3 regions of the Paraburkholderia sp. IMGN_8 genome follow, and region 3 is predicted to be linked to each of the others. Evidence: predicted binding sites of a transcription regulator. Region 3 holds the regulator's gene; each other region holds the start of a gene.
The links. Region 3 encodes LexA, which represses DNA repair genes until DNA is damaged. Its sites were predicted from a motif close to ACTGTATNNNNATACAGT; they were not measured.
Positions count from the first base shown of each region.

Region 1: a site for LexA is predicted at 1,271-1,288, ahead of WN982_RS05200 (ATP-dependent helicase). Genes of this name have one in related genera too.
Region 2: a site for LexA is predicted at 2,267-2,284, ahead of imuA (translesion DNA synthesis-associated protein ImuA). Genes of this name have one in related genera too.

Region 1 covers NZ_CP150900.1:1,077,528-1,081,892, forward strand. The annotation lists gene WN982_RS05190 (RNA-binding S4 domain-containing protein) at 48-266, opposite strand; gene WN982_RS05195 (hypothetical protein) at 573-1,031, shown strand; gene WN982_RS05200 (ATP-dependent helicase) at 1,345-3,474, shown strand; gene WN982_RS05205 (DUF4088 family protein) at 3,553-4,323, opposite strand.
Region 2 covers NZ_CP150900.1:3,238,641-3,243,005, reverse strand. The annotation lists rRNA gene WN982_RS14840 (23S ribosomal RNA) at 1-1,647, shown strand, start outside; rRNA gene rrf (5S ribosomal RNA) at 1,854-1,966, shown strand; gene imuA (translesion DNA synthesis-associated protein ImuA) at 2,355-3,194, shown strand; gene WN982_RS14825 (DNA polymerase Y family protein) at 3,094-4,365, shown strand, end outside.
Region 3 covers NZ_CP150900.1:2,725,992-2,730,356, forward strand. The annotation lists gene WN982_RS12560 (sulfate ABC transporter substrate-binding protein) at 1-1,025, opposite strand, end outside; gene lexA (transcriptional repressor LexA) at 1,341-1,991, shown strand; gene WN982_RS12570 (hypothetical protein) at 2,065-2,409, shown strand; gene WN982_RS12575 (DUF2939 domain-containing protein) at 2,564-3,217, shown strand; gene WN982_RS12580 (universal stress protein) at 3,250-3,714, opposite strand; gene nodI (nodulation factor ABC transporter ATP-binding protein NodI) at 3,947-4,365, shown strand, end outside.

The DNA of each region.
Region 1 (4,365 bases), 1.6 Mb from region 3:
GTGCGCACGCGGACTCCGGATTCTCGGGGTGCCGCGCTCCCCACGCATCAAGCTTCGTGCACCGCGATCCGCGTATCGCCGAGCAGCACCACCTGACCCGCGCGAATTTTGCAGGTTTTACGCGTTTCGACCCGGCCGTCGACGGTCACCGCGCCATCCGCGACCATCATTTTTGCCGAGCCGCCGCTGTCCGCAAGGCCCGTTATCTTCAGGAGACTGTGCAGTTCGACGTAGTCGCCGGTCAGTGTGAAATCGAGGTTGGGCATGGCGTTTGCGCCTTCAGGCAAAGGGTTCGCATCATAAGCCAGAAGCTTGCCCTGGATCGAAGTCCATGCGCACATCCAGTCGCGCGCAGGCAATTGCAAGCAGATGTTATGCACCTGTCAGAAAATGAAACGTTCCGTAACACTGGGTGTTTTTCACGAACTTCACTCTGAAAGGGCAGGTCTGTAGAAAAACCTGCTGGATTTTTCCCGCATTTTTCCAGTGGCCAGCAGACCGGGCGAGGCATGCATCGACGCGTCACGCCAGACACGACGCCCGTGTCCTGACAACCTTAGAGAGGAATAATCATGACCCAGATTCGTACGCTCCTGATCGGTACCGCCCTCACTGCCTTTGCCGCGACCGCCGCTGTCGCGCAAACCGCCGCGCAACCGGCCGCCGGCATGTCCGGCCAGGCACAGGTCCAGACCCAAGGCGCCGATCTCGCGCCCGCAGCGCCTGCCGCGCAGGGCGTGCAGCCGGCAACGCCGGCGCCCACCCGTGTGACGGCGCCGGGTTCGACCGATCCGCTGGTTCAGAAGCGCGACGCCGATGCGCAGGCTAATGCCGAATACCGGGCGCAGAAGAAGTCGTCGAAGGCCGAGCTGAAGGAACAGCAAAAGGCTGCCAGGTCGCAATACAACCAACAGGTGCGTAATGCCAAGATCAACCAGAAGGCGGACAAGCAGGCCGCCAACAACGAAATGAAGATGAACATGCAAGGCCAGGCAGCCGATCAGGATAACGGCGCAGATGTGAAGCACTAACGAAGCGCCAGGCACGCTGTGCTGAGGCTCTGACGGTCTGGCGCCGCGCCTCAAGAAGACGCTTGCGCCGCAGAAGCGATAGGCATCAGTCGAAGGGGGCGAGCGTCTTGTACCCTCGCTGCAAAAAATGGTCCGGTGCGCGCCCGCGCCCGGGCCATTTTTTTGCGCCGTCCCTTGCGTTCTAGCGCGGCGCCGCGGCCGAGGAGTAGCCGCAAAAAAAGGGTCGCTTGCCGGCCTGGGTTGTATGGATATACAGTATGCGTCGCCTGTTCTTTAACTGGTTTCACGCCACCACACCTGCGCCCAATCCACTGTGCCCACCGTCGCCGAATCCCCGCCGCCGTTCGATGCCGCCGCCTGGCTGGCCAAGCTCAACGACGCGCAACGCGAAGCAGTCGAGTACGGCGCCGGCACGCCCAACGAGCCGCCGGGCGCGTTGCTGGTGATAGCGGGCGCGGGCTCGGGCAAGACCAATACGCTGGCGCACCGGGTCGCCAATCTGGTGGTCAAGGGCGCCGATCCGCGCCGCATCCTCCTGCTGACGTTCTCACGCCGCGCCGCGCTCGAAATGACCCGCCGCGTTACGCGCATCGCCGGTGCGGCGCTTGGCACGCGCGCCGCGCTGGCGCAGGGGCTGACGTGGTCCGGCACCTTTCACAGCGTCGGCGCGCGGCTGTTGCGCGAGTACGCGGATCTGATCGGCCTCGCGCCGGCCTTCACGATCAACGACCGCGAGGATTCAGCCGACCTGATGAATCTCGTGCGCCACGAACTCGGCTTGTCGGCGAAAGAGCGGCGCTTCCCGGCGAAGGGCACGTGCTTCGCGATCTACTCGCGCGTCGTGAACACCGGCGCGTCGCTCAGCGACGTGCTCAACCACGCGTTTGCCTGGTGCCGGGAGTGGGAAGCCGATCTGCGCATGCTGTTCGCCGCCTACGTCGATGCCAAGCAGAAGCAGAGCGTGCTCGACTACGACGATTTGCTGCTCTACTGGTCGCATATGGCCGCCGAGCCGTCGATCGCGGCGGATCTGTCGGCGCGCTTCGATCACGTGCTGGTCGACGAGTATCAGGACACCAACCGCTTGCAGGCGTCGATCCTGCTCGCCTTGAAGCCCGATGGCCGCGGGCTGACGGTGGTCGGCGACGACGCCCAGTCGATCTATTCGTTTCGCGGCGCGACGGTACGCAACATTCTCGATTTCCCCGCGCACTTCAATCCGCCCGCCAAACAGGTCACGCTCGAGCGCAATTACCGTTCGACCGGGCCGATTCTGGCGGCGTCGAACGCGGTGATCGAACTCGCCAGCGAGCGCTACACGAAGAATCTTTGGACCGACAAGGCCTCGGCTCAGCGCCCGCGTCTGGTGACGGTCGCCGACGAAGCGGATCAGGCCCGCTACATCGTCGAACAGGTGCTCGAAGCGCGCGAGCAGGGCATGAAGCTCAAGACGCAGGCGGTGCTGTTTCGTGCCGCGCATCACAGCGCCGCGCTCGAAATCGAACTGACCCGGCGTAATATTCCGTTCGTGAAATTCGGCGGCCTGAAGTTTCTCGATTCGGTGCACGTCAAGGATGTGCTGGCGGTGCTGCGCTGGGCGGAGAATCCGCGCGACCGCGTCGCTGGTTTTCGCGTCGTGCAATTGCTGCCGGGCGTCGGGCCGGCCACTGCGGCGAAGGTGCTCGACGAGGTTGTCGCGCGCGCCGGCGCCGGCAATCCGGTGGATACCGCCGGCGGTGCGCTGGCTGCGTTCGCGCCGCCCGCTCGCGCGCAGGAAGACTGGCATTCGTTCGTGAAGCTCATGTCGAGCGTGTACGGTCGGCAGACACCCTGGCCGGCCGAGTTCGACATGGTGCGGCGCTGGTACGAGCCGCATCTCGAGCGCAACCACGAGGACGCGGCGATCCGTCACGCGGACGTGTTGCAGATGGAAAGCATCGCGGGCACGTACCCGTCGCGCGAACGCTTTCTGACCGAATTGACGCTCGATCCGCCCGATGCCACCAGCGACGAATCCGGCGTGCCGCTGATCGACGAGGACTACCTGATCCTGTCGACAATCCATTCGGCGAAGGGGCAGGAGTGGCGCAACGTGTTCGTGCTGAACGGCGTCGACGGTTGCATTCCGTCCGATCTCGGCACCGGCAGCGAAGAGGAAATCGACGAGGAGCGTCGCCTGTTATACGTGGCGATGACGCGCGCGAAGGAAGACCTGCATATCGTCGTGCCGCAGCGTTTTTACGTGCACAACCAGACGCATATGGGTGACCGTCATGTGTGGGCATCGCGTACACGCTTTATTCCGGCGCATTTGATGCCGCTGTTCGACGCCTACGCATGGCCGCGTGTGCCGGTGCCGAGCGCGCCGACAGCGGCGGGGCTGGCCGCGGCTGCGCAGGCGAAGATCGAGATTGGGGCGAAACTCAGGAAGATGTGGGACTGACGCGGTTCGGCGGCGTTCGAAGCCGCACGTTGTGCGGCCTCCCGGCTGCTAAAGCCACTCCGGCCACCCTGGCGGCCGTTAGCGCGACTGCCTTTGCTGCTGCTGTTGCGGCGCCGGATGCGGCGGCACGAAGAAATTGCGCAGCCATGCGGCGAGGCGCGAGAACACGTCGTACGGCTCTTCGACGAAGATTTCCGGCTTCAGCAAACGCAGATACTCCATGATCTGCTGCGCTTCCTGCTTCTGGAACGAGCCGTGTGAAATGCCCAGGCGCAGCAGCCCGCGCAGTTCGCCGAGCTTTTCGCGCGCAGTGCTGCCCACGCTCGTTTCGCACGCCACCTTGGCTTCGTACACGCGCTGCCGCAGCGATTCCACCAGCCGCCAGGCCGGCGTCTGCATGATTTCCTCGAGCGCCTGAATGTCCTGCGCGGCGCTCTTGATCTGCGCCGCCAGCGGATCGATCAGCACGGCGTCGCCTTCCGCTTCCTTGACGATCGCGGCCGCCCAGTCGCGGCACTGCTTTGCCAGCTCTTCCGGCGTCCATTCCGAACGTGCCGCAAAGCCGAAGCCGAACTCGCCCGCCTGCCGCATCAGGATCGCGACGACGTCCGGGAATTCCTTGTCGAGCGTGCGTTTTGCCCACGCGTACTGTCCACCCTGCAACATCCGCTGCACCGCGTGTTCGGTCAGCGGCACCATATTGTCGAGCAGCTTGGCGCGCAAAAAGTCCTCAAACGACGGCGTCGCGAACTGCGGATCGAGCTTTAGCGACACCCGCAGAAAAGCGTCGAAGTCCTTGCGCAGCGTCGCAATGGTCTCGTCTTTGAGTGTGAGGGTGATTTGACCCATGTGTTATCCCGTTTGGTCCTGCCGCGCTGCATCGTCATGCCG
Region 2 (4,365 bases), 510 kb from region 3:
TCGGAAGTGCGAATGCTGACATGAGTAGCGATAAAGGGGGTGAAAGGCCCCCTCGCCGTAAGCCCAAGGTTTCCTACGCAACGTTCATCGGCGTAGGGTGAGTCGGCCCCTAAGGCGAGGCAGAAATGCGTAGCTGATGGGAAGCAGGTTAATATTCCTGCACCATTGTTAAATGCGATGGGGGGACGGATCGCGGAAGGTTGTCCGGGTGTTGGAAGTCCCGGTTCCTGTGTTGGAGAAGGCGCTTTGGCAAATCCGGGCGCGCAATTCAAGGGCATGGGACGAGTGATCCAGGTCACGAAGCAACTGGAAGTGGTTCCAAGAAAAGCCTCTAAGCTTCAGTTTAACAAGACCGTACCGCAAACCGACACAGGTGGGCGAGATGAGTATTCTAAGGCGCTTGAGAGAACTCGGGAGAAGGAACTCGGCAAATTGGTACCGTAACTTCGGGATAAGGTACGCCCCTGTAGCTTGACTGGCCTGCGCCAGAAGGGTGAAGGGGTTGCAATAAACTGGTGGCTGCGACTGTTTAATAAAAACACAGCACTCTGCAAACACGAAAGTGGACGTATAGGGTGTGACGCCTGCCCGGTGCCGGAAGATTAAATGATGGGGTGCAAGCTCTTGATTGAAGTCCCGGTAAACGGCGGCCGTAACTATAACGGTCCTAAGGTAGCGAAATTCCTTGTCGGGTAAGTTCCGACCTGCACGAATGGCGTAACGATGGCCACACTGTCTCCTCCCGAGACTCAGCGAAGTTGAAGTGTTTGTGATGATGCAATCTCCCCGCGGCTAGACGGAAAGACCCCATGAACCTTTACTGTAGCTTTGCATTGGACTTTGAACCGGTCTGTGTAGGATAGGTGGGAGGCTGTGAAGCGTGGACGCCAGTCTGCGTGGAGCCGTCCTTGAAATACCACCCTGGTTTGTTTGAGGTTCTAACCTTGGCCCGTGATCCGGGTCGGGGACAGTGCATGGTAGGCAGTTTGACTGGGGCGGTCTCCTCCCAAAGTGTAACGGAGGAGTACGAAGGTACGCTAGGTACGGTCGGAAATCGTGCTGATAGTGCAATGGCATAAGCGTGCTTAACTGCGAGACCGACAAGTCGAGCAGGTGCGAAAGCAGGTCATAGTGATCCGGTGGTTCTGTATGGAAGGGCCATCGCTCAACGGATAAAAGGTACTCTGGGGATAACAGGCTGATACCGCCCAAGAGTTCATATCGACGGCGGTGTTTGGCACCTCGATGTCGGCTCATCTCATCCTGGGGCTGTAGCCGGTCCCAAGGGTATGGCTGTTCGCCATTTAAAGAGGTACGTGAGCTGGGTTTAAAACGTCGTGAGACAGTTTGGTCCCTATCTGCCGTGGGCGCTGGATATTTGAAGGGGGCTGCTCCTAGTACGAGAGGACCGGAGTGGACGAACCTCTGGTGTACCGGTTGTCACGCCAGTGGCATCGCCGGGTAGCTATGTTCGGAAGAGATAACCGCTGAAAGCATCTAAGCGGGAAACTCGCCTTAAGATGAGATATCCCCGGGGCTTCGAGCCCCTTGAAGGGTCGTTCAAGACCAGGACGTTGATAGGTCAGGTGTGGAAGCGCAGTAATGCGTTAAGCTAACTGATACTAATTGCCCGTAAGGCTTGATCCTATAACAGGTGTGTGCCGGCAGCCGTTAGTGCTTTGGCACTTATGGATGCCCCACCCTGCGCCACGCGCAGGGTCTCCAGAACACCCAGGTTGAGATCAGTGTTGTGCCAGAAACAGCACAGCCCAACGCATTACCGAGAGGCATCCTCTCAGCTACTTCTTCCAGATTGGCTGTATTGCCCCAGGGCAGTACGGCAACAAGTCATGCCTGATGACCATAGCGAGTCGGTCCCACCCCTTCCCATCCCGAACAGGACCGTGAAACGACTCCACGCCGATGATAGTGCGGATTCCCGTGTGAAAGTAGGTAATCGTCAGGCTCCCCTGCAGCACCAGAAACCCCACCCCGAAACGGTGGGGTTTCTGCGTTTACGGCCCGAAAACCGCAACGCAAAAAAGCCCTCCATTGCCGCGTGCATACACCGCGGTATAGCATCCCCGAGCCCCTCCACAGCAGCCAAATCTGGCTTTCCCCATGCGTAGCCGCGGCCCCAAAAACAGCAATCGCTGCGCCGCATAAAACCTGCAAACGACAAGCAGCGTGAGCTTCATCGCCAACCCTAAATGTCCCTCTGTACGCACCGCGCAGCGTCGTTCTGTCTTAACATCCTTCTCAAAATACTGTATAAATATACAGTGAAAACTTGCCGCTTGATGCTTGCCCGATGCCGGGTGGAGCGGAGCATTACTCATTGAAAGAGCGTGTCTATGGCAGCAGCAATTCAGTTTGCGGCGACCGCGCTGTCGCCGCAATTGCGGCGTCAGGTGTGGCAGGGGAATGAGCTTGCCGAGGCGGACTCGCGAGTAATTTCCAGCGGCTACGCCGCGCTGGATCAACTGCTGCCGGGACAAGGCTGGTCGGCCGGCGGCCTGACGGAGCTACTGATCGAACATGGCGGAGTGGGCGAGGTGCGCCTGCTCGCTCACACGCTTCGGCATCTTACGACGCAAGCCGAACGGCACGTCATACTCGTAGCACCGCCTTATCAGCCATGTGCCGCGGCACTGAGGGCTTGGGGTGTCGATGTCGGGCGAGTCTTATGGGTGCGCTCGGGTGAAGACCAGTCTCTATGGGCCGCGGCTCAAGCATTGAAACAGGATGGCATCGGCGCGGTACTGGTGTGGCTACCGAATGCGCGCGCCGATAAGGTTCGGCGTCTGCAAGTGGCAGCTCAGGAGTCAGCATCGCTGGCATTTTTGATCCGCCCTGTTGAAGCCGCTACGCAATCTTCGCCGGCGCCATTGCGGATGATCTGCGAGCCACTTTTGCCGGCCAATGCGCAGACGATCAACCGTCGTCAATGGTTGCAAGAGATCGGCATCTCGATCGATATCTTCAAGCGTCGCGGCCCGCCGCTAGCAGCGCCTCTGCGTCTCATTTTGCCGTTACAAGACGTCGTGTTGCCGGAGAACCGGGGCGGTAGCAATCAAGGACGAGAGATCAATCATGTTGTGGATCGCAGTCACATTGCCACTCTTGTCGCTGGAAGCAGTGAAGCCTCTCATGCCGCTTCCGGATGGTTTGCCCGCCAGGTCGAATCGGCCTGAGCCGGGCGACGACGCAAGCCAACTTCCCGTCGGCGACGATGTCGGCGGTGGGCAGTGCTATGCGCTGGCCGATCACGCACACATTCTGTTGCCCGATTTCGACGCATTGCGTGCCGGCGTGCATGCCGGTCATTCGCGCTCGTATGCATTGGCGTTGGCACCAGGTCTCAAAATGCTTGCCGCAGATACCACCCGTGAAACTCAGGCATTCGAAGCGATGGCGCTTGCATTGCTGATGTACACACCGAAAGTGTCGCTCGCCCACGCACACACGTTGCTGCTGGAAGTGGGCTCCGGTTTGAGATTATTCGGCGGTTTGCGAGTGTTGTTGTCGAGAGTATCCGCCACGGCGGCTGAATTCGGCTATACGACGCGCATCGCTTGTGCGCCGACCGCGTGGGGCGCGTGGCTGCTGGCGCAAGCGCGCGCCAATCGGCAGGGACATCGTTGGCATGTAGTGAAGGAGACTTCGCTTGCGCGCGTCCTCGACCGTTTATCCATGTCGTTGCTGCCGGTTGCGCAGGCGCATCGCGATGCGTTCTCGCAGATCGGTTGCGTTACGTTGGCCGATTTGCATCAGTTGCCACGGGCGGGCGTCGTGCGGCGTTTCGGCAGCGGCATTCTGGATCTGCTGGCGCAAGCGTATGGCACGCGCCCGGATCCACGCGAATCGTTTCGTGCGCCGGCGTCGTTTCATGCGCAACTGGAGTTGCCGTCGCGGGTCGATAATGCCGACGCACTGTTGTTTGCCGCGCGTAGGCTGATCGTGCAACTGGCCGGATGGCTGAGCGCGCATCATGCGGCGCTCAGTGGCTACACGCTATTGCTCGAGCATGAATTGGCGTCTCGTCATGCGCCGAAGACGTCGAGTCTGAAGGTCGCGTGGGCCGTACCGTCGCGCGATGCCGAACATCTGATCTGGCTGTTGCGCGAAAAGTTGAATCAGACCGTACTGGCGGCGCCGGTGATCGAGTTGAAGCTGATCGCTGATCAGATTGGCGAGTATGCGGGGCAATCGGACACCTTGTTTCCGATGCCTGAAACAGACGGCGATTCGATCGCGCGTCTGCTCGAACGCTTGAGCGCACGATTGGGGCCGGAGAACGTGCTGCAGATGTCGGTGCAGGATGATCATCGGCCCGAGCAGGCAATGCGTGTCGAGCCGTACCAG
Region 3 (4,365 bases):
ATCGAATCGAACACGCCACCGTCTGCAAAGTGCGTCTTCTGCGCATTCGCCCAACCGCCGAACGAGTCATCCACCGTGTACAGCTTCAGCTTCGGAAACTTTGCGGTTAGCTCGGCCGGCACCTTGTTCGAACGCGGACGGTAGAAGTTCTTCGCGGCGATTTCCTGACCCCGCTCGCTATACAGGAAGTTCAGATACGCTTCGGCCAGCTTGCGCGTGCCGTGCTTGTCGACCACCTTGTCCACCACTGAAACCGGCGGCTCGGCCAGAATGCTTACCGACGGCACGACGATCTCAAACTTGTCCGGACCGAATTCCTTCAGCGACAGGAACGCTTCGTTTTCCCACGCGATCAGCACGTCGCCGATGCCGCGTTGCACGAAGCTGGTAGTCGCGCCGCGTGCGCCCGAATCCAGTACGCCGGCATTCTTATAGAGCTTGCCGACGAATTCCCTGGCCTTCTGGTCGTTGCCGCCCGGCTGATGTTCGGCGTATGCCCATGCAGCCAGATAGTTCCAGCGCGCGCCGCCTGAAGTCTTCGGATTCGGCGTAACGATCGACACGCCCGGCCTGGTCAGATCGTCCCAGTCCTTGATGTGCTTCGGGTTGCCCTTGCGCACGAGGAACACGATCGTCGACGTGTACGGCGACGCGTTATCCGGCAAACGCTTTTGCCAACCCTTGTCCAGCAAACCCTTATTGGCCAGCGCGTCGATGTCGTAGGCCAGCGCCAGCGTCACGACGTCCGCTTGCAGACCGTCGAGCACCGAACGCGCCTGAGCGCCCGAGCCGCCGTGCGACTGCTTGAAGGTGACCGACTCGCCCGTCTTCGCCTTCCACTCCTTGCCGAATGCCTGGTTGACGTCCTGGTACAGTTCGCGCGTCGGGTCGTACGACACGTTCAGCAGCGTCGTGTCGGCGGCGTGCGCCTGCGCCATCGCGCCGACAGCGGTTGCCGCGCCGAACGCGAGCACCGCGATGAGTTTTCTGGTCTTGCCTGCCAGCCCCGTGCCCCGATGGTTCATGCCAACTTTCTCCGCGTTGTAGTCCGCTGAAACAGCGTGTGGTGTTGTTTTGCGTCGCGGTCACGTGCACATGAGCGCCAACTCGGAGGCCAGTCTATCGAAGGGCTTTCATCATTAAAAATAATGTTTCTTCATTTTTTAATACGCAAAAGTGGTAATGACGGCTGGATAAGGCGTTGAGGCACGAAAACGGGTGTCGCAACGTCCTTTTGCGACGCTGGAACGCCACCCCAGCAGACGAACTTAAAGTAAAGCTTGAATTGCGCCGAATACTGTATAAAAATACAGTCACCTGTTCATACATACAGTGGCGCCATGACCAAACTCACCGCACGACAGCAGCAGGTTTTCGATCTGATTCGCCGGGCCATCGAACGCACCGGCTTCCCTCCCACCCGCGCGGAAATCGCCGCCGAGCTGGGCTTCAGTTCGGCCAACTCGGCCGAAGAACACCTGCGGGCTCTCGCCCGCAAGGGTGTGATCGAACTCGCGGCGGGTGCGTCGCGCGGCATTCGTCTGCTGGCGGGCCCCGAAGATTCACCGCATCAGTTCACGCTGCCGCACGCCAGCATCATGCAACTGTCGCTGCCGCTGATCGGCCGGGTCGCGGCCGGCAGCCCGATCCTCGCGCAGGAACATATCTCGCAGCACTATGCGTGCGACCCGGCGCTGTTCTCGAGCAAGCCGGACTACCTGCTGAAAGTTCGCGGCCTGTCGATGCGCGACGCCGGCATCTTCGACGGCGACCTGCTGGCGGTGCAAAAGAAAAGCGAAGCGAAAGACGGCCAGATCATCATCGCGCGCCTGGGCGACGACGTGACGGTCAAGCGCTTGAAGCGCCGGCCGAACGGCATCGAGCTGATCGCCGAGAACCCCGACTACGAAAACATCTTCGTTCAGACCGGCAGTGCGGATTTCGCGCTGGAAGGCATCGCTGTTGGGCTGATCCGCCCCGGCGAATTCTGAGCGCCTGCTTCTACCAACGCTTGCCCGACGCCGACGCGTCGCTGCCTCTACGTTGAATCGCCTGGAGAGACTCATGGAACGCCTTGCCCACCTGCTGCCTTTTCGCCAGTTCGGTCGTTTGCGCCATCTGCGCAAGCTGGTGCCCTGTTCGCTGATCGAGGCGTCCACGGCCAGTTCTCCATCGCTATTCGACGAACCCGCATCGCATGAGTCGAGCTTGCCGTCGTCGTTGCCGGCTTTCGCTCGCGTGTCGTTGAATTCGGGGCTGAATGCGGCCGAGCCGGCGCGACGCGCGCCGGTGCGGGTCTATCACGGGCCATCGCGGCTGATCATGGTCGGCACGGTAGACGCCGTGTGCCGAATGATCGATCGCTGCATCGCTGAAGAAGCCAATATGCACGGCGCGGTGTTCGAGTAATGCAGTGTGGGGCACGAGCGTTGTTGCCCTGCGGTTGGCCCGCGGTTGCTCGTCAGTTGCCCCGCTCGCTCCTCTTCAGATATTGCATCGCGCGGGATCGTTTTCGTGTGGCCGCGGTCCACGTTAGACCACCCTTGAAAGAGAGCCCCACTCGATGGCAGTTTCGACACGCACCAAACGCAGCGCCGCACGGCCGCTGATCGTTGTTCTGATTGTGATTGCGGCGGTGGCCGTGCTGGGATACGGCTATGCGTCGCCGTATATCGCGCTGAACAATCTAAAACGCGCGGCGGACGCGCGCGATGCGGAAACCGTCAATCAGTATGTCGACTTTCCGGCGCTGCGCGAGAGCCTGAAACAGCAGGTCACCGGTTTGCTGACACGCCGGCTCGACGCACATGGCACCGGCAACCCATTCGCCGCGATCGGCGCGATGATCGGCGTTGCGCTGATCGGTCCGCTGGTGGACGCGTATGCGACATCGGACGGCGTTGCTGCATTGCTGAACGGCATGCCGCCGCGTGGCGAACCAGGCGAACGGCCGCCTGCACTGCCTGCCGCGGAAAACGCCCCTGGCGGAGCCGCGCCTGCACGCTCTGCCGAGAGCAATACGGCCAAGAGCACGGCTAACAGCGCGACCAACAACGCCACACCGCCGCAACCGCCGCAAACCACGGCGGGCTATCGCGGCATCAACGAATTCGTCGTCAGGTATCAGCACGGCGCGGGCGACGCGCGCTACGCCGCGATCTTGCGGCGCGAAGGTTTGTTCACATGGAAGCTGGCCGCGGTCGACCTGAACGACTGATCGTTCGGCCGACGCGGTTCAGGTTGTTGGCGTCAAGCCGCCGCTTGCTGCTGTTCCTGCGCGGACGAACACGCCACCAGAATGCTGCAGGAGACCCGGTCGAGCAGCGGCGTATTCCCCGCGCCCATCCACCAGCGTGACAGGCCAGTGCGGCAACGGTGGCCGACCACCACCAGGTCGACGTGCAGTTCGTTGGCGAGATTGGCAATCTCGTCGATGGGATGACCGAACGCGAAATGCCCTTGCGCGCTGACGCCGCGCTCGGTGAGCCAGTCCACCCCTTCCTGCAGGATGTCGCGAGCAGTCTTCTCGAAGCTGCCGCAGGCCACGTCGGTGAGCAGGCCCGCGCTTTGTGCAATGCTTGAACGCATGTCGACTACCGACAACAGATGTGTTTCCGCCTTCAGGTCCAGCGCCAGATCGGCGCCACAACGCAGCGCTTTACGGCCTTCGCGCGAGCCGTCGTAGCAGAGTAGGATTTTTTGGTAGCTCGCCATGGTTTTCTCCCGTACCGCGGGGAACGCGGTCATAAATGAATCATGGTGCGCCGCAATTCAGGTTGCAAGGGATGGAAAACGCTAAGTGCGCCCCAACGAGATGCGAGGCTATGCCGCAGCGCAAGAAAAGTTATACGGGCGGCCAGGTGGCGACAAACGCCAGGCCGCCGATGCCATAGAATGAGCGGCCTTACCGGCCATTCGCGTCTTTTCCCGGAGCCTCGTTCGATCCATGTCTGAAGCCGCCATTGAATTCCACCACGTCAAAAAAAGCTACGGCGAAAAGACGGTCGTCGATGGACTGTCGTTTCATGTGAACGCCGGCGAATGTTTCGGTCTGCTTGGACCGAACGGCGCGGGCAAGACCACCACGCTGCGCATGCTGCTCGGCATTGCCGCCCCGGATGCCGGCACGATCCGCTTGTGCGGCGAGCCGATCCCCGGTCGGGCGCGGGTGGCGCGAGCGCGCGTCGGCGTGGTGCCGCAGTTCGACAATCTCGATCCCGATTTCACGGTTCGCGAAAACCTGCTCGTATTCGGCCGTTATTTTGGCCTCAGCGCCGCGCAATGCCGCGCGATGGTGCCGTCGCTGCTCGAATTCGCGCGTCTGGAGAGCAAGGCGGACGCGCGCGTGAGCGAACTATCGGGCGG